2 regions of the Sporosarcina sp. OR05 genome follow, and region 2 is predicted to be linked to the other one. Evidence: a T-box and tRNA genes for the amino acid it is inferred to sense, from the RefSeq annotation. Region 2 holds a T-box; the other holds one or more tRNA genes.
The links. The T-box of region 2 lies ahead of leuS (leucine--tRNA ligase). A T-box ahead of a tRNA ligase gene usually reads a tRNA of that ligase, here a tRNA-Leu.
Positions count from the first base shown of each region.

Region 1: it has a tRNA-Leu gene. The T-box ahead of leuS (leucine--tRNA ligase) is inferred to sense a tRNA for this amino acid. The anticodon was not compared.

Region 1 covers NZ_JANKJL010000003.1:82-8,380, reverse strand. Annotated here, with positions in the region: gene NRI27_RS07055 (GNAT family N-acetyltransferase) at 1-735, opposite strand, end outside; gene NRI27_RS07050 (disulfide oxidoreductase) at 862-1,287, shown strand; gene NRI27_RS07045 (thioredoxin family protein) at 1,289-1,768, shown strand; gene NRI27_RS07040 (RluA family pseudouridine synthase) at 1,776-2,612, shown strand; gene NRI27_RS07035 (aldo/keto reductase) at 2,665-3,495, opposite strand; gene trmL (tRNA (uridine(34)/cytosine(34)/5-carboxymethylaminomethyluridine(34)-2'-O)-methyltransferase TrmL) at 3,816-4,289, opposite strand; gene queG (tRNA epoxyqueuosine(34) reductase QueG) at 4,291-5,430, opposite strand; gene NRI27_RS07020 (B3/B4 domain-containing protein) at 5,486-6,190, shown strand; tRNA gene NRI27_RS07015 (tRNA-Leu) at 6,323-6,403, opposite strand; tRNA gene NRI27_RS07010 (tRNA-Cys) at 6,433-6,506, opposite strand; tRNA gene NRI27_RS07005 (tRNA-Gly) at 6,517-6,591, opposite strand; tRNA gene NRI27_RS07000 (tRNA-Gln) at 6,596-6,667, opposite strand; tRNA gene NRI27_RS06995 (tRNA-His) at 6,677-6,752, opposite strand; tRNA gene NRI27_RS06990 (tRNA-His) at 6,792-6,867, opposite strand; tRNA gene NRI27_RS06985 (tRNA-Trp) at 6,891-6,964, opposite strand; tRNA gene NRI27_RS06980 (tRNA-Tyr) at 6,971-7,055, opposite strand; tRNA gene NRI27_RS06975 (tRNA-Thr) at 7,066-7,141, opposite strand; tRNA gene NRI27_RS06970 (tRNA-Phe) at 7,157-7,232, opposite strand; tRNA gene NRI27_RS06965 (tRNA-Asp) at 7,238-7,313, opposite strand; tRNA gene NRI27_RS06960 (tRNA-Met) at 7,317-7,391, opposite strand; tRNA gene NRI27_RS06955 (tRNA-Val) at 7,500-7,575, opposite strand; tRNA gene NRI27_RS06950 (tRNA-Glu) at 7,683-7,757, opposite strand; tRNA gene NRI27_RS06945 (tRNA-Ser) at 7,778-7,869, opposite strand; tRNA gene NRI27_RS06940 (tRNA-Asn) at 7,873-7,947, opposite strand; rRNA gene rrf (5S ribosomal RNA) at 8,003-8,118, opposite strand.
Region 2 covers NZ_JANKJL010000001.1:373,436-387,699, forward strand. Annotated here, with positions in the region: gene NRI27_RS01740 (GntR family transcriptional regulator) at 1-325, opposite strand, end outside; gene NRI27_RS01745 (GNAT family N-acetyltransferase) at 413-928, opposite strand; gene NRI27_RS01750 (3D domain-containing protein) at 1,053-1,613, shown strand; gene NRI27_RS01755 (DUF4825 domain-containing protein) at 1,725-2,273, shown strand; gene NRI27_RS01760 (SDR family NAD(P)-dependent oxidoreductase) at 2,276-2,998, shown strand; gene mnmM (tRNA 5-(aminomethyl)-2-thiouridylate-methyltransferase MnmM) at 3,065-3,655, opposite strand; gene NRI27_RS01770 (MDR family MFS transporter) at 3,902-5,077, shown strand; gene NRI27_RS01775 (CoA transferase subunit A) at 5,209-5,895, shown strand; gene NRI27_RS01780 (CoA transferase subunit B) at 5,914-6,561, shown strand; T-box leader at 6,629-6,845, shown strand; gene leuS (leucine--tRNA ligase) at 6,922-9,339, shown strand; gene NRI27_RS01790 (BaiN/RdsA family NAD(P)/FAD-dependent oxidoreductase) at 10,613-11,878, opposite strand; gene NRI27_RS01795 (putative polysaccharide biosynthesis protein) at 12,120-13,736, shown strand; gene NRI27_RS01800 (pseudouridine synthase) at 13,740-14,264, shown strand, end outside.

The DNA of each region.
Region 1 (8,299 bases), on a different contig from region 2:
ATCGAACGAAGAAATTTTCCGCATCAAATATTGAACTACACAAATCCGTACAGGATAACTTGTTTTGTAATGGCGTTTCGTCGTTGCTTTGTAATCAACATTGTTCCATTCCATTAACGTTGCATATTTCTTTGATGCTTTATCATCAGGCAAATAATTGGGGTTCACCCGCATGAGTGTAAAGTCATTCATAATTTGGAACGTCAAGACAGGGTCATAAATCTTATGTCGGGAAACCGCGGACACATACTCCCTTGCCGTCATTTCATGCGCAAACCGATGATAGTTTGGAATACGCCCACCAATAATAATAGATTTCAAGTTCAAACGTTGAGCTAATTCTTTCCGGGCATCGTACAAGCGTTGTCCTACTTTCATTCTCCGATAATCCGGATGCACCATCACTTCGATGCCGTACAAATTATACCCCTCAGGATTGTGGTTCGTAATATAGCCTTCCGCAGAAATATCATCCCACGTATGGCGGTCATCGTATTCGTCAAAATTGACGATTAGGCTTGAACAAGACCCGATAATCTCCCCATCCAGTTCCGCCACAAATTGTCCCTCTGGAAAGATCGCCAGATGACTAAGTAATTGACTTTCCTCCCAAGGCTCCATGCCGGGAAAACAGACTTTTTGCATCGCCAGGATTTTGGCAATATCTGACCGTTCCAATTGACGGACGACCATACTCATCTCAAACGGGGAGACATCATTAAATTCTTCACTCACATTTTTCACCTCTTCTTTTATAGTTACCCACCAACCTAGCGTTCGAATCCTGTCGTACCGATTATTTTACATGTTTCATTCCACACTTTATAATCAAAGGTAGTCTGTAGAACTGGAGTTGACACGATGGATAAACGGTTGGAAAACGGTCTAATTTTTATTTTTACAATAGCCCTCATCGCTACGCTCGGCTCCTTGTACTTTTCTGAAGTTCGTGGTTTTACGCCGTGTACGTTTTGTTGGTATCAGCGAATCCTGATGTACCCACTTGTCCTGATTTCTGCAATCGGGTTGTTTGAGAAAAATGCCAAGATCGCGTTGACGACCGCGGTATTCGCTCTCGTCGGTGGATCGATTTCTCTCTACCATTACTGCTTACAGAAACTGAGCTTTCTACAAGCTAATGCACCTGCCTGTGGAGATGTACCTTGTACAGGCCAATACGTGAACTACTTGGGGTTTATCACCATTCCGTTCATGGCACTCGTGGCATTCGTACTGATTTTTATCACAAGCCTATTTTTAATGAAATGGCAAAAGGAGTCTAAGTAAATTGAAAAAACTACTAATCATCGGTGGAATTATTGTCGTGATTTTCGGTCTGATCATCTTTTTGAACAACCAATCGAATGAAACAAAGCTGAAAGACAATCCATACGGCAAAGAAGACTTGGAGCAATCGACAATCGGCTTGCTCGGTAATGAAAATTACAGCAACATTGTCCTACCAGACGAATTATATGAAAAAGTCAAGTCTGGTGAGTCTGTCACTGCCTACTTCTTCTCACCTGAATGCCCATATTGTATGGAGATGACACCTATTCTGATGCCAATTGCAGAAAAAAATGACATTCACGTTTATCAATACAATATGCTAGAGTTCAAAAATGAAGCGCAGCCATATGGCATTACATCTTGGCCAGCGTTGATCCATTACAAAGATGGGAAAGAAGTTGCCCGCTCAGTCGGTCTCCCTAAAAATCCAGAACAAGACATCCAAGCGTTCTTTGACGCCTACGATGAAGAAAAATGAGGAAAACATGTTAAACATCCAATTCACAATCCAGCAGGACCAGACGACAATTGAAGACTTGCTACGCAATCAATGGCAAGCAGGTAAAAAGACCGTACACCAGCTACGGATGGAAAAAGCTGTGACGGATCTTTCCGGGGAGCCTTTGGACTGGCGTCTCCCGCTTGAAGCGGGTACGAAGCTCGTCATCCACTTCAGTGATGCACAATCGACATATACGAAAGAGAAAATAGACACTGTTAAAATTCTCTTTGAAGACGAGCACCTACTTGCTGCCTATAAGCCAGCAGGCATCGCCGTCCATCCTGACAAAGCTGATACCGGTGGCACATTCATGAACGCAATCATGGACCACGTCAGTCAAAACGATGGATATTACGCAGAGCATATACACCGTTTGGACAAAGGAACAGCAGGTATCGTGCTTGTAGCCAAACACCCGATTGCCAAGGCTCTATTCGATCGAATGATTGAAGAGCGTAAAATTACACGGATGTATGAAGCAGAAGTCGAAGGTCGGTTGAATCGCGTCAAAGGCACGCTTCAGTATCCAATCGGCCGCGATCGCCATCACCCAACTCGACGCAGAGTCTCTCCAAATGGCCAAGATGCAATTACACGCTTCAAAGTGCTTGAACGTTTGGAGCAGTCGACAAAAGTGGAAGCAACGCTTGAGACCGGTCGCACGCATCAGATTCGCGTCCATTTTGCCCATATCGGCCATCCGGTTGTCGGGGATACATTGTACGGGGCGAGCGAAACACCTGACAGCCAATATCGTTTAACCGCTAAACAAGTTTCCTTTGTACACCCCTTCACAAGCGAGTCCATAACAATAGAATAGTGAAAAAGGACAACAATCTTACCTCTCGGGATGTTGTCCTTTTCTTTAACATCTATTCATTATCATACGTATCTGGATTCGTGCCCGTCCGTTCATCTCGATTAAGCGCGTCAATCTTCATCATATCCGCTTTCGTCAATTGAAAATCACCAACGTCAATGTTCAAGCGGATTCTCTCAGGCGTAACAGACTTCGGAATGACGACCAATCCATGTTGCAAATGCCAACGGATAATGACTTGTGCCGGTGTTTTTCCGTACGACAAGCCTATTTGGGTAAGCACAGGATCATCGAGAAGCTGTCCTCTTGCCAACGGCGACCATGACGTCACTGCAATGTCATGCTCTTCACAGAAGCGACGTAACGGTTCTTGTGTAAGCTTCGGGTGCAACTCAATTTGATTGACCATCGGTTTCACATTCGCCACTTCAAACACACGCTCTAAATGATGAATATGATGATTGGACACTCCTGTTGCACGGATAAGCTTTTCTTCATATAAGCGTTCAATCGCACGGTACGTATCTACATACTTATCAGCGACCGGCCAATGCGTCAAATAGAGATCCAAGTAGTCTACGCCTATTCTCTTAAGCGATTGTTCAAAAGCACGTAAAGTCTCGTCATATCCTTGCTCCGCATTCCAAACTTTTGAGGTAATGAATAACTCTTCTCGAGGGATGCCTGATAGACGAATCGCTTCACCAGTTTCCACTTCGTTCTCATAAATGGAAGCAGTATCAATTGCCCGATAGCCATATTGCAAAGCTGTCTGAATCGCTTTAACTGTTTCTTCAGCATTTGTCATCTTATAGACACCAAGACCGAGTTGCGGCATGGCGATCCCATTATTCAATATAATGTTGCCGGCAAAATAGCTCATTGCATGTCACACTCCTTCGCCACTAATTTCCTTAATTGTAACGATAAAAAAACGATATTGCGAACAATCGATTTGATTGTTAAGGAGATTGTCACAATTTCATATCGCGGTCATTTCTTTTCCAGTTACTTTAGGGTATACTATACAAAGGACTAATGATTTTTTTACAGGAGGTACATTTCATGAACCTAATTCTAATCATGGCCGTATGCTTCGCGTTCCTATCTGCAATCTTTACAGGTGGGTACGAAGACAAGCCTGGTAAAGTAAAGAAATAAGTACTAAAAAACGGGACGCCTTACATAAGGCTGTCCCGTTTTTTATTGTAAATCCAAAAATGATTGTTGTCGTAACGCCTCATAAATAAGGATGGCAGCTGTATTTGATAAGTTCAACGAACGAATGTGTTCATTCATCGGTATCCGGAGGCATGTCTCTTTATTTTGCTCAATGATTTCCGGAGGCAACCCAGTCGTTTCTTTCCCGAAAACGAAGAAAATATCTTTTGTTGGAGAGGTAAAATCAAAGTTCGAATACGTCTTTTCACCAAACTTTGTAATGAAGTAAAACTCCCCTTCCGGAAAAGCATCAAATAGTTGTTGGATGCCTGCATGATACGTAATCTCAACATGCTCCCAGTAATCGAGCCCTGCCCGTTTCAACATTTTATCGTCGGTTGAGAAGCCAAGCGGCTCAATTAAATGAAGCTTCGTTCCTGTTCCTGCACATGTTCGTGCAATATTTCCTGTATTCGCTGGTATGAGCGGTTCAAATAGCGCGACATGTATCGCCATTTCAGCACTTCCTTTGTTCAAATTCAAGTACATTATTCAACTCTATACGTACATTAGTATCCTCTTCGGTTTGCAATGCTTGTTGGACTGCCTCAATCGCTTCTGCAGTAGCAATCTCTCCTAACGCCCAAGCAGTCGTTCCTCGAATAAGAGGGCGAGGATCACTTACAAGAAGCTCCGCTAATAAAGGAACTGATGCTTCTTCCTTAAAATGGGCAAGCGCAAGGATTGCATTCCGTTGTATCGGATTTTTCCCTCGCCACGAACCAGACATATGACCGAAGGACTCTTTAAATTGACGATTCGTCAATTTTAACATCGGTGTTAATAGCGGCTTGGTCAACTGAGGTTCTGGCGCAAATGCTTCCTGATGCAAATTGTATTTCCCTTTATTTTTCGGACAAACTGTCTGGCACGTATCACAACCGTAAATACGGTTTCCAATTTTCGCACGGAACTCTTCGGGAATCGGCTTTTTGGATTGAGTCAAAAATGCAATGCAACGTTGTGCATTCAATTGCCCTCCTTGAATGAGTGCTCCCGTCGGACAGGCATCCAAGCAAAGCGTACAATCTTTGCATTCATCTTCCATTGGGGAATCCGGGGCAAATGGAATGTTTGTAATCATCTCACCTAAATAGACGTATGAGCCGAATTCCGGCGTAATAATGGAGCAGTTTTTCGCAGACCAGCCAATTCCTGCTCGTTCCGCTACCGCACGGTCCACCAATTCACCCGTATCGACCATAGAACGCATCTTGGCGTCGGGTACTTGTGTAGCAATAAACGTTTCCAACAATTGTAGCTTCTCACGGAGCACTACATGATAATCCATCCCCCATGAAGCTCTACAAAAAATTCCACGACGCTCTCCTTTCTTTCCTTTCGGAGAAGCATCCATTTTTGATGGATAAGCTACTGCTATAGCGATGATACTCTCAGCCTGATCGAGCAATAACGTCGGTTCCGTCCGTTTTTCAACATCACTTTCTTCAAAACCGGATTGATACCCCAATTCCTGTTGTCTTTTTAATCGGTTCTTCAATTCGAGAAAAGGGGCTGCCGTCGTAAAGCCAATTTTATCAATTCCGATTGCATGTGCATACTCTCTTATCGATTGTTGAAGCTGAGCGACCTTCACAACGTTTCGCCTCCTTTATGATATGATTGACAAAAAGATAACAAGGGTGATCGGCTTGAACATTCAAATAGACAAAGAACTCTTAACCATCCTACCACATGTAAAAATCGGCATTAACCATTATACCAAAATTACCGTATCAGAATCTCCTCAAATGTTAAAAGGTAGGCTCCAATTATTTCAAGAACAGCTTTATTTCGAGCTGGACACTAAACCATTAACTGAGTTTGCAAACATACAAGAATGGCGAGCGGTTTGGAAAGCTCTTGGCGCGGATCCAAACCGCTATCGTCCTTCAGTAGAATCCCTTTTTAGAAGAATAAAGAAACAAGAGTTTCTTCAATCAGTGCATACCGCTGTCGATTTAAATACATTCTTCTCGCTTCAATATGATATACCGATCGGCATTTATGATTTGGCGAAAATTGTAGGTGATATTCAACTGACACAAGGTAATGAAGACGACAGCTATGATGGCTTAAACGGTCGTCCCAATTCATTAAATCGTCTTCTCTTACTGAAAGACGATTACAGTCCTTTTGGTAGTCCTTATGTGGACTCTGTCAGAACAGCAGTGACAGCAGAAACGACTGAAGCGATACAGATTTTCTTTATACGGCCATCTATGGACACAACAGAAGCCCTTCAACTTCTTCAAGCGAGCGGCAAGATGTTTACGAGCATGAGTGGCGGAGAAGCTGAGTCTTTTGTGCTGCATGCAGGTCAAACTTCTATTGCATTAGAGAATGATCAGGCTTAAGTTCATTATGAACTAAACTTAGATAGGCCCCTAGCATAAAACGCTTCCTCTTCATAAAGACAGAGAGAAGCGTTTTTCAGGATGGTTCCAATAAAAAAAGATACAACCTGGGTTGTATCTCGTAAGTGTGGATACCCGAGGCCGGACTTGAACCGGCACGCCTCGCGGCATCGCATTTTGAGTGCGACGTGTCTGCCATTCCACCACTCGGGCATATTCAATATACACAGCGTTCATAAAACTGGAGGCGGCAACCGGAATCGAACCGGTGGTAAGGGTGTTGCAGACCCGTGCCTTACCGCTTGGCTATGCCGCCGTATGAAAAGTGGAGCGGAAGACGGGATTCGAACCCGCGACCCCGACCTTGGCAAGGTCGTATTCTACCACTGAACTACTTCCGCGAAACTGGGGTAGCTGGATTCGAACCAACGAATGACGGAGTCAAAGTCCGTTGCCTTACCGCTTGGCTATACCCCAAAAAGTAAATGGGGCGGACGAGGGGAATCGAACCCCCGAATGTCGGAACCACAATCCGATGCGTTAACCACTTCGCCACGACCGCCATAATAGAACTATATTCATTTTGGATAATTGCTGTGAATGGGGCGGACGAGGGGAATCGAACCCCCGAATGTCGGAACCACAATCCGATGCGTTAACCACTTCGCCACGACCGCCATCATATTGAATTAAACAGTAATGGCAGGGGCAGTAGGAATCGAACCCACACCAAAGGTTTTGGAGACCTCTATTCTACCGTTAAACTATGCCCCTGTATAATGGTGGTGGGGGACGGATTCGAACCGCCGAACCCGGAGGGAGCGGATTTACAGTCCGCCGCGTTTAGCCACTTCGCTACCCCACCAAGGGAAAAATGGTGCCGGCGATAGGAGTCGAACCCACGACCTACTGATTACAAGTCAGTTGCTCTACCAACTGAGCTACACCGGCATCACTATATAAAAATGGTGGCTCAGGACGGAATCGAACCGCCGACACAAGGATTTTCAGTCCTTTGCTCTACCGACTGAGCTACTGAGCCACATATGGCGGTCCCGACCGGGATCGAACCGGCGATCTCCTGCGTGACAGGCAGGCATGTTAACCGCTACACCACGGGACCATTTGGTTGCGGGGACAGGATTTGAACCTGTGACCTTCGGGTTATGAGCCCGACGAGCTACCACTGCTCCACCCCGCGATAATAATAGTTGTAGGGAATTCAAATCCTACGCTTTCAGTGTTTCTTAAGATGTTGTTATAATTTCCTTTTGGAAATTATACAAATCACATGTTGCGTTTAAGTTAATGGTGGAGGATGACGGGTTCGAACCGCCGACCCCCTGCTTGTAAGGCAGGTGCTCTCCCAGCTGAGCTAATCCTCCAAGTTTAAAGCGTGATAAGCTGCGCATCTCTTTGTCAGCTTCTTTCACTCACTCGGTCACGTACTGTTGTACGTTTCTTCTTTTGCTTTGTAATGCAAAGTAGTAAATGGTGACCCCTACGGGATTCGAACCCGTGTTACCGCCGTGAAAGGGCGGTGTCTTAACCGCTTGACCAAGGGGCCATATAATAAGTAAAGTAAACTGGCGGAGAGCAAGGGATTTGAACCCTTGAGACAGCGTTAACCGTCTACACGATTTCCAATCGTGCTCCTTCGGCCACTCGGACAGCTCTCCAATTGGCTCCGCAGGTAGGACTCGAACCTACGACCGATCGGTTAACAGCCGATTGCTCTACCACTGAGCTACTGCGGAATAATCAGTAACAACTAATTTACGGTTGTTACATTCAGTCATCTTGTAAATGACTGCCCAGCGACGTCCTACTCTCACAGGGGGAAGCCCCCTACTACCATCGGCGCTGAAGAACTTAACTTCCGTGTTCGGTATGGGAACGGGTGTGACCTCTTCGCTATCGTCACTAGACTGTTTTTCACAGGACAAGATTTATTATATCAAATCTGGTCAATATTGCAAGCGTTTTTTTAAAAATAATTTATTTTTATTCGCTCAAAACCGGATAAAACCAACATTGTTGCTAAACACAAGTTCAACTATACTAAATTAACATTGTCCAGCTTCGACTCCCAGTCGCTCGAGGTCATAA
Region 2 (14,264 bases):
CCTGTAAATGGGGGATTGCTAATTCTGCTGCTAGAGCCTGTAATACAGCTAATGGAGGCAGAAGATCATTAATGGAGTCTTTATTCACTTCCGTAACTTGTGTTGCTTTCCCAGGATACATTTTAACGAAACCTTGTACTTCCAATAATTGAAGCGATTCGCGAATGGGTGTCCTACTTACACCGAGTGCGTCTGCCAATTCTACATCATTCAGCTTTTCACCAGGTTGTAAGGTCCCATCAATAATCCATTGTTGAAGTTGGTTGAATGCGCTTTCTTTTGCTGTTTTACGTGTGGTTTTTTGATGTTCCGAAGGTATCGGCATATACAGTCACCTTCCTGCTGCAATTTGTAGTTTAAGTATACAGGAAATAACTGTTTATGGAAAGTGGAGATATGCAATATATTGCGTTTAGATCTTTCGTTTATAAATTGACGATATGTCATGCTCTTCTTCGGAGGCACCATAAGCAAGATCTTCGTGTGAAAAAGTAAATCCTCTTGATTCATAAAAAGGGATGCCATACTTGTTCCCTTTGGCCACTGCAACTTTCTGTTCACTTGCACCATACAGATGCTTTTGAAGTTTTGTATAGAAATTCAACAGCCTTGTCCCCACACCTAAGCCTCTCTCCTTAGGATCTACATAGAAGACGTATATTTCTCCTGTAGTTTCATCAATCATTCCTCCACCAATTGCACCAACGATTTTCCCACGACTTTCAGCAATGACGTAGCCATGCCAGCTTCTGTCGGTTGTTGTAATTTCCTGTTTAATCCGTTCGACATTGTAATATTTCAATATGAGACGTTCAATATAAGCGCTTGAATAAAGTTCCTCATAAGTGAACCATTGACACATTGAAAGCAAGTGGGATAAGTGTTTTGCTTCATGTATTTCTGCCTTTCTTATTGAAAGTTCCGTCAAATTAAAGCGCCTCCTCTTGTAATAATTGGCTAGGATTTGTAATGCGAATGGATATATTTTGTAACGTCGCTGTAATATAAGGCTGATAATCTATGGATAGACTAAAAAGTAAGGAGTAGAAAACTTGAAAAAACATATTGTGACGTTCATTTTTACAGTAGTTTTATTGATCGGTGGAACGACCGAAAGTTTTGCCGCTTCTTCATCGTACACAGTCAAAAAAGGTGACACCCTTTACAGCATCGCCAAAGCTTACAACATTTCGATAACAGACCTAAAAGCGTGGAACGGATTAACATCAAACATGATTTATCCAAAGCAAGCTCTAAAACTCACAAATGGTGGAACACAAGCTGCAAGTAAAACACCATCGAGATCCAATGAAAGTAATGTGGTAAAAGAATTAACGGTATCAGCAAGTGCATATACTGCCAATTGTAACGGTTGTTCTGGAATTACTGCAACTGGCATTAATCTAAAACGCAATCCAGATGCGAAAGTCATCGCGGTCGATCCATCAATAATTCCATTAGGGACAAAAGTTTACGTGGAAGGATATGGGTATGCGGTAGCAGGAGATATCGGCGGCGCGATTAAAGGAAATAAAATTGACGTCTTTTTCCCAACAAAAAGCGAAGCGTTCAAGTGGGGACGTAAAGACGTGAAAATAAAGATTCTAAAATAAGAACTGTTTAGCCAATCCCTTTAATGACAGAGGGGTTGGCTTTTACTATTTTTTTAACTTATCAACTATTCGTGGTAAACTAGTAGGAAACGGGTAAGTGGGGGAATGGCAATGGATAAACGCAGAATGATTATCGGTCTACTTATATTGCTTGTTGTACCAATATACATATGGATTGCTTACTTTGAAATTCCAGACAAGGCTAAAGTCGGTGAGGAGAAGCTTCAGCAAGATCCTTTAACGCATGATTACGAAAAAATGCTGTCTTTTCGAACTACCTATATGGGAGATGCATCAAATACGAATGCATTCTTTGAAGCTTTGCCGTTGAACGAACATAAAGGGACGATTGAAATGGATTCGAATCGCTTTTATCTCCTCGTTCATTATCCGATAGCTACTTCCGATCTGGATGGTATTGCTGAACAGGCGGTAATTTATAATACAACTGCTGCATTTGTGTTAATTGGTAACCTTCAAGAAATAGAATTGAAATTCCAAGATCAATCATTTAAGGTGACTCGGGATCGAGTGGAGAAGTGGTTTGGAGACGATTTTACAACGTTGAGCGAACCGTCGAACTTCAAAGAGAAGGTGCAACAACGATTAGATGATTCATCACTGAATGAGTGGCTAGCCGCTTATACGGAAGGAGAATGACAATGGATATTTATATTGTAACAGGTGCTTCAAAAGGGCTTGGGTTTGAATTGTGCCAGCAGTTAACAGAACGAGGACATGAAGTAATTGGCGTTGCTCGTACGAAAACATCGGGGATTAAGCAGTTCATTGAGGCAGATTTAAGCCAAACCGACAACTTAGAAGACACGATTCATCGAATTATTGAAGAATATGAACAGAAAGCGACCTCATTTACCTTGATTAATAACGCTGGAACTGTAGAGCCGATTGGTCTAATTGGAACGGTAACTGCTAGGCAGATGGAGCAAGCTATCGCGTTGAATTTGACAGCTCCGATGGTATTGTCAAATGCTTTCATTTCAAAGTTGAAGAGCTTCCGTGGTCAAAAGCGTATTGTTTCTATCTCGTCTGGAGCGGGAAGGAATGCGTATGAAGGTTGGGGTGTTTATTGTACGACTAAAGCAGGATTAGACCATTTCACAAGAGTCGCTGCAATCGAACAGCAATCTGCAACCTATCCTGTCGATGTGATGTCCATTGCTCCAGGTATTATCGACACCGGGATGCAAGAAACAATTCGTTCGAGTGATGCCTCGGATTTTCCATTGCTTGACCGCTTTGTTGATTATAAGGAACAAGGTAAGTTGAGTAGTGCAGAAGAGGTCGCGGGTAAATTGATTGCTTTGCTAGATCGCAAGGACTTCCGTTCTTTTTGTCCGATTGCGGATATTCGAGAAATCTAACGTAACCGAATCAGTATGTACTAAAACCGCGTGGAGACAAAATCTACATTGTCCCTACGCGGTTACTTAATTTTCCATTAGAATTACTTCATCAAATTCCCTGACTTTTTCTATGGCAATCAAGAATGGTGGGTTATTTCGTTGATTCAACAATTCGTATCGAATAACATGGACGTCCGCCTGCCGTAACGTTTTTACGTACTGGAGTAACGCATCTCGCTCTTGTGGTCCGCCTTCGTGTCCGTCATAGACAGATACAGTGATGATTCCACCTTTTTTTAACAGTGCAAGGAGTTTATGAATCGCTTCAATAGTGGATTCGGGTTTTGTAATGATGGTTGGATCGTCACTGTAAGGGAGGTACCCTAAGTTGAACATCGCTCCGCCGATAGGCTTTTGCACGTATCGGTCCACATGTGCATGGCTATCTAACACCAAATCCACTCGATTAGCCAAGCCAGCCAATCTTTCTTTCGTTGCGCATAGAGCGGCTTGTTGGATGTCGAATGCAAATACCTTTCCTTCTTCACCAATTAACTCCGCTAAGAAAACGGTATCGTTTCCATTACCGGCCGTTGCATCGACAACGGTTTCTCCTGCAACTACGGTTTCGGCTAGCAACCTTTTCGCGAAGGGTAAAACTCTATGTAATCGGATTTGACGCATGTATATGAACCTCTTTCTGTTTTTTTACTGATCAAATGAGCAACTTCATTGTAACATGCGGCAATGAGATGGCATCATCTGAATTGTGAAACTTATTCTGATTATCTTGTGAATGCGGGAAAAAAGGCATACACTCAAAATATTGACTGTAAATGGATTTTCCTCACTGTCTATTCTGAGACATATTGAAGAATCCCGAAGTCATAACGAAGATGATCGGAATGGAGGCGATTGCCATTGCCTAAAAAAGTTTGGCTGCTCGTCATAGGGATGTTAGTGAATGTTATTGGTAACTCATTTCTATGGCCGTTAAATACAATTTATATGCATGAATACCTTGATAAGTCATTGGCGGTTGCCGGTCTTGTCCTCATGGCGAATGCCGGGGCAGGCGTTGTCGGAAATCTGCTCGGTGGTTTTTTATTTGACAAAATAGGCGGATTTAAATCCATTATGGCAGGAATTGTACTGTCCATCATAGCTCTTGTTTATCTTGTCTATGATCATAGTTGGTATCCATACATCATCTTTTTGACGATTTTAGGATTTAGTGGCGGCATTATTTTTCCAAGTATGTTTGCCATGGTCGGTTCTGTTTGGCCGGAAGGTGGAAGAAAAGCATTCAATGCCATTTACCTTGCTCAAAATGTAGGTGTCGCCATTGGACCTGCACTAGCGGGATTAGTAGCATCTGTTCATATCGATTATATATTTTTTGCGAATCTGGTATTTTATATCGTGTTTTTAGCGATTGCGTATTTCGGCTATAAAAACCTTGATATTGCACCGGACCGTCATACGGATGTTATTCGGGAAGCGGGTCGAATCAAACATAAAGCGCCCTTTTACGCTTTGCTCATCCTTGTGTCAGGGTATTTGATTACATGGCTTGTGTATTCACAATGGGCCACAACGATTTCAACACATGCGTTGTCTCTTGGCATTTCACTAAGGGAATATAGTTTCATTTGGACGATAAACGGATTGCTGATTGTTTTAGGTCAGCCGCTGATTAAACCCCTTATTAAGCGGTTGGAGCACCAGTTGAAAATGCAAATGTTCATTGGCACAAGCATTTTTACCCTCTCTTTTATTGTTGTCAGTTTTGCGGAGACGTTTGAAATGTTCATCGTGTCAATGGTTATTCTGACATTTGGTGAAATGATTGTATGGCCAACGATTCCAACGCTTGCTAGCCAATTTGCCCCGAAAGGCAGAGACGGTTTTTATCAAGGAATTGTTAACTCGGCAGCCACAATTGGGCGGATGATTGGTCCGTGGGCAGGTGGAGTTCTTGTTGTAATGTATGACATGAAAATTATGCTACTCATACTGACGAGCTTCATGGCGTTTACCTTGCTGACAACCGTGTTGTATGATCGTCCATTGCGAAATTTCGAGCAGAAAGAGTAGCTAGAATAGGAGTTATCAAACCGGGAAATCGATATTGATTTCCCGGTTTTCAGTTTAGAAGATTGCGTCTTACGAAATAGTTTGATTAAATGAAGAGAGAACCATTTACTGAATTGAAGGGGGAACGCGAAATGAAACCGATCTATTCGACAGCGATGGAAGCGATTTCACAAATTGAAGACGGGGCAACATTAATGGTGGGGGGATTTGGTCTCGTCGGAATCCCTGAACAGCTCATCTTGGCGCTTGTTGAAAAAGGAGTAAAGGATTTAACAATCATTTCGAATAACTGTGGCGTAGATGACTGGGGATTAGGTCTTTTATTAAAAGAAAAACAGATTAAGAAAATGATAGGGTCTTATGTTGGTGAGAATAAAGAATTTGAACGCCAAGTGTTAGCTGGAGAAATTGAAGTAGAGCTGACGCCACAAGGAACGTTAGCGGAGAAAATCCGAGCAGGTGGTGCAGGAATTCCAGCATTTTACACGCCAGCAGGGGTTGGAACGACTGTAGCTGAAGGCAAAGAGATTCGTACATTCAACGGCAAGGAATATGTTCTCGAAGAAGCGTTAGTGGCAGACTTCTCTCTCGTTCGAGCGGCTAAAGCGGATAAAATCGGAAATCTCATTTATAACAAAACGGCTCAAAACTTTAATCCGATGATGGCAGCGGCAGGTCGTGTGACGATAGCAGAAGTGGAAGAACTTGTAGAAATCGGAGAACTTGATCCTGCAATGATCCATACACCAAGCATTTATGTACAAGGTCTGTTGCAGGCTAAACAAGAAAAGCGGATTGAGAGATTGACAACTCGATAAGGAAGGGGAATGTTCACGATGACGAAAATCAATTTCAGGGAACGGATTGCAAGACGTGCAGAAAAGGAAATTAAAGATGGCGATTATGTCAATCTTGGAATTGGGATGCCGACACTCGTTGCTAATTACATTTCAGACAACAAGACGGTTGTTCTGCAATCAGAGAACGGGTTACTTGGGATTGGTCCGTATCCGACGGAAGAAGAAGTCGATCCAGATTTAATTAATGCGGGGAAAGAAACCGTGACAACGATTCCGGGTTCCTCCTTTTTCAATAGTGCAGAGTCATTTGCAATGATTCGTGGAGGCCATGTAGACGTGGCAATTCTCGGAGGTATGGAAGTTTCTGAACAAGGTGACTTGGCGAATTGGATGATTCCAGGCAAGATGATTAAAGGCATGGGCGGTGCGATGGATCTTGTGCATGGCGCAAAGAAGATCATTGTCATCATGGATCATACCGCAAAGGATGGATCCCCGAAGATTAAGAAGGCGTGTACACTTCCTCTAACAGGAAAAGGTGTCGTGCATAAGATTATTACCGAGCGCGCGTTAATAGAAGTGACACCGGACGGCTTGGAATTGAAGGAAGTATTTGAAGGCTTTACGGTTCAAGATGTTATTGATTCTACCGAAGCGGAATTGATTGTCAAAGAATTAGCGTAATCCCTTGAAATGATTAGTTGTAATTCGGAACTTTATCGGGTACACTACAATAAAATGATATGAAATAGCGTTGGCGTTGAAGAGGAATAGTAATCGGCTTTAGTCATTCAAGAGAGCAGGCGGAAGGTGCAAGCCTGTATGACGGATCGATGAACTCGCCTATGAGCCTGTATCGGTGAAAGATCAGTAGCTGGTGCCGTTTTCCGCGTTAAGGAATCAAGTTGGGCGACCTCGTCGTCAATTTGGGTGGCACCGCGGGAGTAACAATACCTCTCGTCCCTTATTTTGTTAAGGGACGGGAGTTTTTTTTATTCCCAAAATGCCGTGCGCAAATCGTGTCAATGGGAAGGAATGAATGGTATGAGTTATCAACATGTAAAGATTGAGAAGAAGTGGCAGGACTATTGGAAAGACCATAAAACGTATAAATTGGTCGATGATGAAACAAAACCGAAGTTTTATGCACTTGATATGTTCCCTTATCCTTCCGGTGCGGGATTGCACGTCGGTCATCCACTCGGGTATATTGCAACGGATATTTTAAGTTCATTTAAGCGAAAGCAAGGCTACAATGTGTTGCATCCAATGGGTTGGGATGCGTTTGGTTTGCCAGCTGAGCAGTATGCAATTGATACAGGGAATGATCCTGCTGAATTTACAGCGAAAAACATTGCAACATTCAAACGCCAAATGAATGATCTTGGCTTTTCCTATGATTGGGACCGTGAAGTGAACACGACGGATCCAAAATATTACAAATGGACACAGTGGATCTTCATCCAATTGTACAAAAAAGGATTGGCGTACATTGACGAAGTGCCTGTTAACTGGTGTCCAGCGTTAGGAACAGTCCTAGCAAACGAAGAAGTGATTGACGGTGTTTCTGAACGTGGCGGCCACCCGGTTGAACGTCGTCCGATGCGCCAATGGGTATTGCGTATAACGGAATATGCAGATCGCTTGCTAGAAGATTTGGATGACCTAGATTGGTCAGAAAGCTTGAAAGACATGCAGAGGAATTGGATTGGTCGTTCGGAAGGTGCACAATTGACGTTTGCAATTGACGGAACAGATTTGTCATTTGAAGCATTTACAACGCGTCCCGATACGATTTTCGGTGCTACGTATGCAGTCTTAGCGCCAGAGCATAAGCTTGTTGATAAAATTACGACGGCTGAACAGAAGGAAGCGGTCGCAGCGTATTTGAATAAAGTGAAGACAAAAAGTGATTTAGAACGAACAGATTTAGCAAAAGAGAAGACGGGTGTATTCACGGGCGCGTATGCGATTAATCCTGCGAGCGGTGAAAAAATGCCAATCTGGATTGCAGATTATGTCCTTGCTTCATACGGCACAGGTGCGATCATGGCGGTACCTGCGCATGACGAGAGGGACTATGAATTCGCAACTGAGTTCAACTTACCGATTGTTGAAGTTGTGGCGGGTGGCGACGTTTCCAAAGAACCGTATACAGGCGATGGGAAGCATATTAACTCTGAATTCCTTGACGGTCTGGATAAAGAAGAAGCAATTGCAAAAGCGATTGCTTGGTTTGAAGAGCAAGGCAAAGGCGAAAAGAAAATCACATACCGTCTACGTGATTGGTTATTCTCGAGACAACGTTATTGGGGTGAACCGATTCCAATCATCCATTGGGAAGATGGTACAATGACACCTGTTGACGAGTCTGAATTGCCATTGATGTTACCGAAAACGGACAATATCAAACCTAGCGGAACAGGCGAATCACCACTTGCTAATATCGAAGAGTGGGTAAATGTCGTTGATCCGAAGACAGGAATGAAAGGTCGTCGTGAAACAAATACGATGCCGCAATGGGCAGGAAGCTGCTGGTACTACTTACGTTATATCGATCCGGATAACGAGGAAATGCTAATCGATCCGAAGCTTGCTGGACGTTGGCTACCGGTTGATATTTACGTCGGCGGTGCAGAACACGCGGTACTTCATTTGTTGTATGCACGTTTTTGGCATAAAGTGCTTTACGATATCGGTGTTGTGCCAACGAAAGAGCCATTCCAAAAACTATTCAACCAAGGAATGATTTTAGGAGAAGGGCATGTGAAAATGTCCAAATCACTCGGCAATGTCATTAACCCTGATGATATCGTTCATTCACACGGCGCGGACACACTACGTTTATACGAAATGTTCATGGGACCACTTGATGCATCCAAAGAATGGTCGACAAATGGTCTTGAAGGTTCACGCAGATTCCTTGATCGGATCTGGCGTTTGTTCGTGAATGAAGATGGCACACTTAGCTCGAAAATTGGTGGCGAACCAGGTGGATCACTTGAAAAAATCTATCACCAAACCGTCAAGAAAGTAACGGAAGACTTTGAAGGAATGCGCAATAACACAGCGATTTCTCAAATGATGGTGTTTATTAATGAAGGCTATAAAGCTGATTCAATTCCGAAAGAATTTGTTGAAGGCTTCCTCATTATGATTTCGCCAATCACTCCGCATCTTGCAGAAGAACTTTGGGAGAAGTTAGGCCATACGGAATCCATTGCGTATGTCGCTTGGCCGACATACGATGAGTCAAAACTGACAGACGATACTGTGGAAATTGCCGTTCAAATCAACGGTAAAGTCCGTGCGAAAATTGAGGTTGCAAAAGATATCTCAAAAGAAGACCTTGAAAAAGTAGCATTGGAAGACGAGCAAGTGAAACAATGGATTGAAGGGAAAGAGCTGAAGAAAGTCATTGCGATTCCTGGAAGATTAGTGAACATTGTTGCGGTAGGATGAAATTGAATCCGTGGGAAAGGTGTATACCTTTTCCGCGGATTTTTTTGCATGTGGAAGTTTGTTGGAGTAGTGCTAGAGAGAGTGTGATCGCAAAGTTTTGGAGCAGGATTAGGTGTTGAAGTGTTGTGGAATTGCTTACTAGCTGCTGATTGTGTAGGATTGTCCATTTTTACAATCGATAATTTTCTATTAAATGGATGAGTGGTGATAAAACGGTGATGAGCGGTGATAATTGGGCGACAAGCGGTGATAAACTGGCGTTGAGCGGTGATAACGGTCAGACAAGCGGTGATAAAACACGTATAAGCGGTGATAACGCAGATTAAGATCGAGGATGAGCGTTTGATTTCACTTGGAAATGGAGTATCGGTGGTAAAGTTGCTTGAATCGGTGGTAAACGGTCTAGAGACGGTGGTAAATGGGGGAGAACCGGTGGTAACGAGCCGAGAATCGGTGGTAAACTCACCTGAATCGGTGGTAACGTGAAATGCCCGCTCCTTAGATTGCTTCTTCCACTGAAAAATGGCGAATCGGTGATAAACTGGTCCGAATCGGTGATAACTACTCGAGAATCGGTGATAAACGTTCGAGAAACGGTGATAACCACCTTCGAACCGGTGATAACGCAAAATACCGTTCCGGTGAGTGATTGATTTCACTGAAAAATAACGAATCGGTGGTAAACAGTCTGGAAACGGTGGTAAATGGGTGAGAACCGGTGGTAACATGCCGAGAATCGGTGATAACCACCTTCGAAACGGTGATAACGCAAAATACCGTTCCGGTGAGTAATTGATTCCACTGAAAAATGATGAATCGGTGGTAAAGAGCCGAGAATCGGTGGTAAACGGTCTAGAGACGGTGGTAAATGGATGAGAAACGGTGGTAACGTGCCGAGAAACGGTGGTAAACTCATCTGAATCGGTGGTAACGTGAAATGCCCGCTCCTTAGATTGCTTCTTCCACTGAAAAATGGCGAATCGGTGATAAACTGGTCCGAATCGGTGATAACTGCCTGAGAATCGGTGATAAACGCTCGAGAACCGGTGATAACGGTCCTAGAATCGGTGATAACCACCTTCGAATCGGTGATAACGATTTCCTCGAATAAAATGATGCCGATTTATACGTCTAAGCAACTCATAAAAATTTATTTATCAATTAACCATAAGTCGCATATAATAGAAGGCAACTTTCATGCTAGAAAGCCGTTCAATACATAACAACAAAAAAACACCAGGGCGCTTATTCCCTGGTGTTGACGTATGTGCACTTACTGTTTTTCGGCAAATGCGCCTGCATTCATTCCGGCAATTCTTCCTGTGACAAGTGCTGATGTAATATTATAGCCGCCCGTGTAGCCGTGAATATCTAAAATTTCTCCACAGAAGTAAAGCCCGGCTTTTTTACGGGACGCCATCGTTTTTGGTTCAATCTCTTTTGTGGAAACTCCTCCACCGGTTACAAACGCTTTTTCGATGGGTTGTGTGCCGTTGACGGTCATTGGAAATTCTTTTAGTAAGCTAGCAAGTTTCCGTATTTTTTCATTGGAAAGACCTGCTCCTACGTCTGAATGATCAATGCCTGCTTGATCGAAAAGGAAGAGGAGCCATCGTTCAGGCACAATGCCTTTTAAGCTGTTTTTGATTGCTTTTTTCGGATCTTCCTTTAACATCGCGTGAATCGTCTGGAATGTCGCTTCTTTATTCAAAGAAGGAAGAGAGTCGATTCGCATGTCAACGGGTTGTTTGCCGTTTTTCATCTGTTCTTTTACGACAAACTGACTGCAACGTAAAATGGCTGGACCGCTTAATCCGAAGTGGGTGAAAAGCATGTCCATCTGGTGGGTAACAAGTGTTTTGCCTTTTGCATTTAACACGGAAACCGCAACGTTACGGAGTGCGAGTCCTTGTAACTCGTTCGTTTCAATGAATGGTTCATTGGAAAGTAGTGGAACTTCCGTTGGGTAAAGTGTCGTGACGGTATGTCCTGCTTTTTCAGCCCATGGATAGCCATCTCCTGTACTGCCGGTTTGGGGCACTGCTTTTCCGCCTACAGCCACAACGACTGCGTTTGCTCGGATTTCTTCGCCGGATTCAAGACGGACGCCCAATATCCGCTCATCATCCATTAAAAGTTTTTTCACGCGAGTAGACAGTTGCACATCAACATGAAGGCGGTCCATTTCTTGTAAGAGGGCATTTACAACATCTTTTGCTTTATTCGAAACAGGAAACATCCGTCCGTGATCTTCTTCCTTTAACGGTACGCCAAGTCCTTCGAAAAATGCAATGATGTCTTCATTGTTAAAAACAGAGAACGGACCGTATAGAAAGCGGCCATTTCCTGGTATATTTTTCACAATTTCTTCGAGTGGAAGACGGTTCGTCACGTTGCAACGCCCACCACCTGAAATTGATAATTTATTGCCGAGTTTTTTTCCTTTGTCGAGCAACAGCACTTTATTGCCATGCTCTGCCGCAGCGATGGACGCCATCAAGCCTGATGGACCCCCGCCGACGATAATGACGTCATACATAGTTGGAACCACACTTTCGGTTTTTTCTTCATTATACATGATGTGTCAATTCAACACGTACATACCTACAGTATAAGTGTCTGTGAGCAATGTCTTTCGTAATGAATCGTTTTTCTTATATAAAATTAGGGTAAACACTTGTATTCTGTTAGTCCTAGTTAATCATTGTGTATTGAGCGAGCTGGAGGTAAACTGTTAAGTAGCTTCAATGGAAAAGTTCTATAGATTGGAAGGATCTTACATGTCATCAAATCTTGTCAAAGGTACGGCCATTTTAACGATTGGTCTTTTTTTATCAAAAGCATTGGGCTTATTATACGTCATCCCTTTTTATGCAATTGTTGGAGAAGAAAATATCGGCTTATACCAATATGCTTACATACCTTATAATTTGGCGTTAGCAGTTGCTATCTCAGGTGCACCGCTTGCCATTTCAAAGTTTGTTTCGAAATATAATGCAGTCGGAGATTATGCAACCGGGCGGAAGTTAATGAAATCAGGGATGCTCGTCATGGCCATGACTGGCATTTTGTCGTTTTTAGTATTGTTCTTTTTGGCAGAACCGATTGCGCATTTAGTTATCACAAATGATGAAAAAGACTTTTCAATTGCCGAAGTTACATCTGTCATTCGTTGGGTAAGTTACGCGTTGCTTGTCGTGCCGCTGATGAGTATTGTCCGTGGGTATTTACAAGGAAATCAAAAGTTTGAACCGACATCCGTTTCGCAGCTTATTGAACAAATCGTCAGAATCATTGTCGTACTTCTTGGTGCGTTTATCGTCGTAAATGTTTTAGATCTTTCCCCACGGATAGCTGTTAAATTTGCAGTTTTTGCAGCCTTCATTGGTGCTTTGGCTGGTCTGGTAGTTTTATACAAATACTGGTTAAAATACAAGCCGGAATTTAACCAGCTATATGAAAGTAGTCCACCAGCAAGCGATGTTACGTTCATTGATATGTATAAAGAGGTCATTGGTTATACAATCCCATTTGTGCTTGTCGGCGTCGTCAATCCACTCTACCAATTTGTCGATATGATTACATTCAACTCGACAATGGAGTCGATTGGCCGAGAAGAAGTTGCGAAGACGTATTTTACGATGCTCAACTTTTTAACACATAAAATTGTTATGATTCCTGTTATGGTCGCGACTGGGTTCTCGATGGCATTGATTCCGGTTATTACAAGATTTTACACAAAAAATGACCAAAAAGGTATTACGCGATCGCTCGATCAAACTTATCAAATTATGCTGTTTCTCACTGCTCCAATGGTTCTTGGGCTCATCGTTCTTTCAAATCAAGTTTATACATTTTTCTATAGTGATAACCCGGTTGGCGCAGATGTCCTTGCAACATATGCTCCGGTTGCGATTCTATTCGGACTGTTCACTGTTACTGCAGCCATCCTACAGGGGATTGATAAGCATAAGTGGATAGTATTCACTTCGCTCGCTGGATTGCTCGTAAAAATGATTTTGAATATCCCGCTCATCAAGCTTTTCGAAGTGAACGGTGCAATCGCTGCAACAGCAATTGGGTACACAGTTGCAGTGGGGATTAATATTTATGTGATATCGAGAGTTCTGCACTATCAATTCAAAATGGTGTTTAGAAGGCTAATACTGATCGGGATTTTCAATGTAATCATGTTTATAGCTGTTCACTTTACGTTGAAGGGACTACTTGCATTCAGTCCCGTAGATGGTAAAATGCAGGCCTTACTTTATGTATTAATTTGTGCTTTCGTTGGTGTTGTCATCTATGGTGCATTGTCGCTGAAGTCGGGACTTGCACAAAAGTTATTTGGCGATCGTTTGACGAGAATCACAAGAAAGCTTGGTTTAGGAGGATAATAAATGCGTTTAGATAAATTAGTATCAAATATGGGATTTGGATCTCGTAAAGAAGTGAAAGGTTTACTGAAGAAAGGTGCCATCCAAGTGAATGGTGTCCCTGTTAAAGATCCGGCGCTACATGTTCATCCTGAACAAGATGAGGTATCCATATTAGGTGAGCGTATCATTTACCGGGAATTCATTTACTTGATGATGCACAAACCACAAGGGGTCATTTCTGCCACGGAAGACAATCGGGACCGGACAGTTATCGATTTATTGGATGATGAATACCGACATTTTGAACCGTTCCCAGTTGGGCGGCTTGACAGAGATACGGAAGGGTTATTGTTGCTGACGAACAACGGGAAGTTGGCACATGAGTTGTTATCCCCTAAAAAGGAAGTGCCGAAGACGTATTACGCACATATTGAAGGGGTTGTCGGCCAAGAGGATATTGAACGTTTCGCAGAAGGCGTTACATTGGAAGATGGTTACTTCACGAAGCCTGGGATGCTGAAAATCCTAAAGTCGGCTCCTATCTCA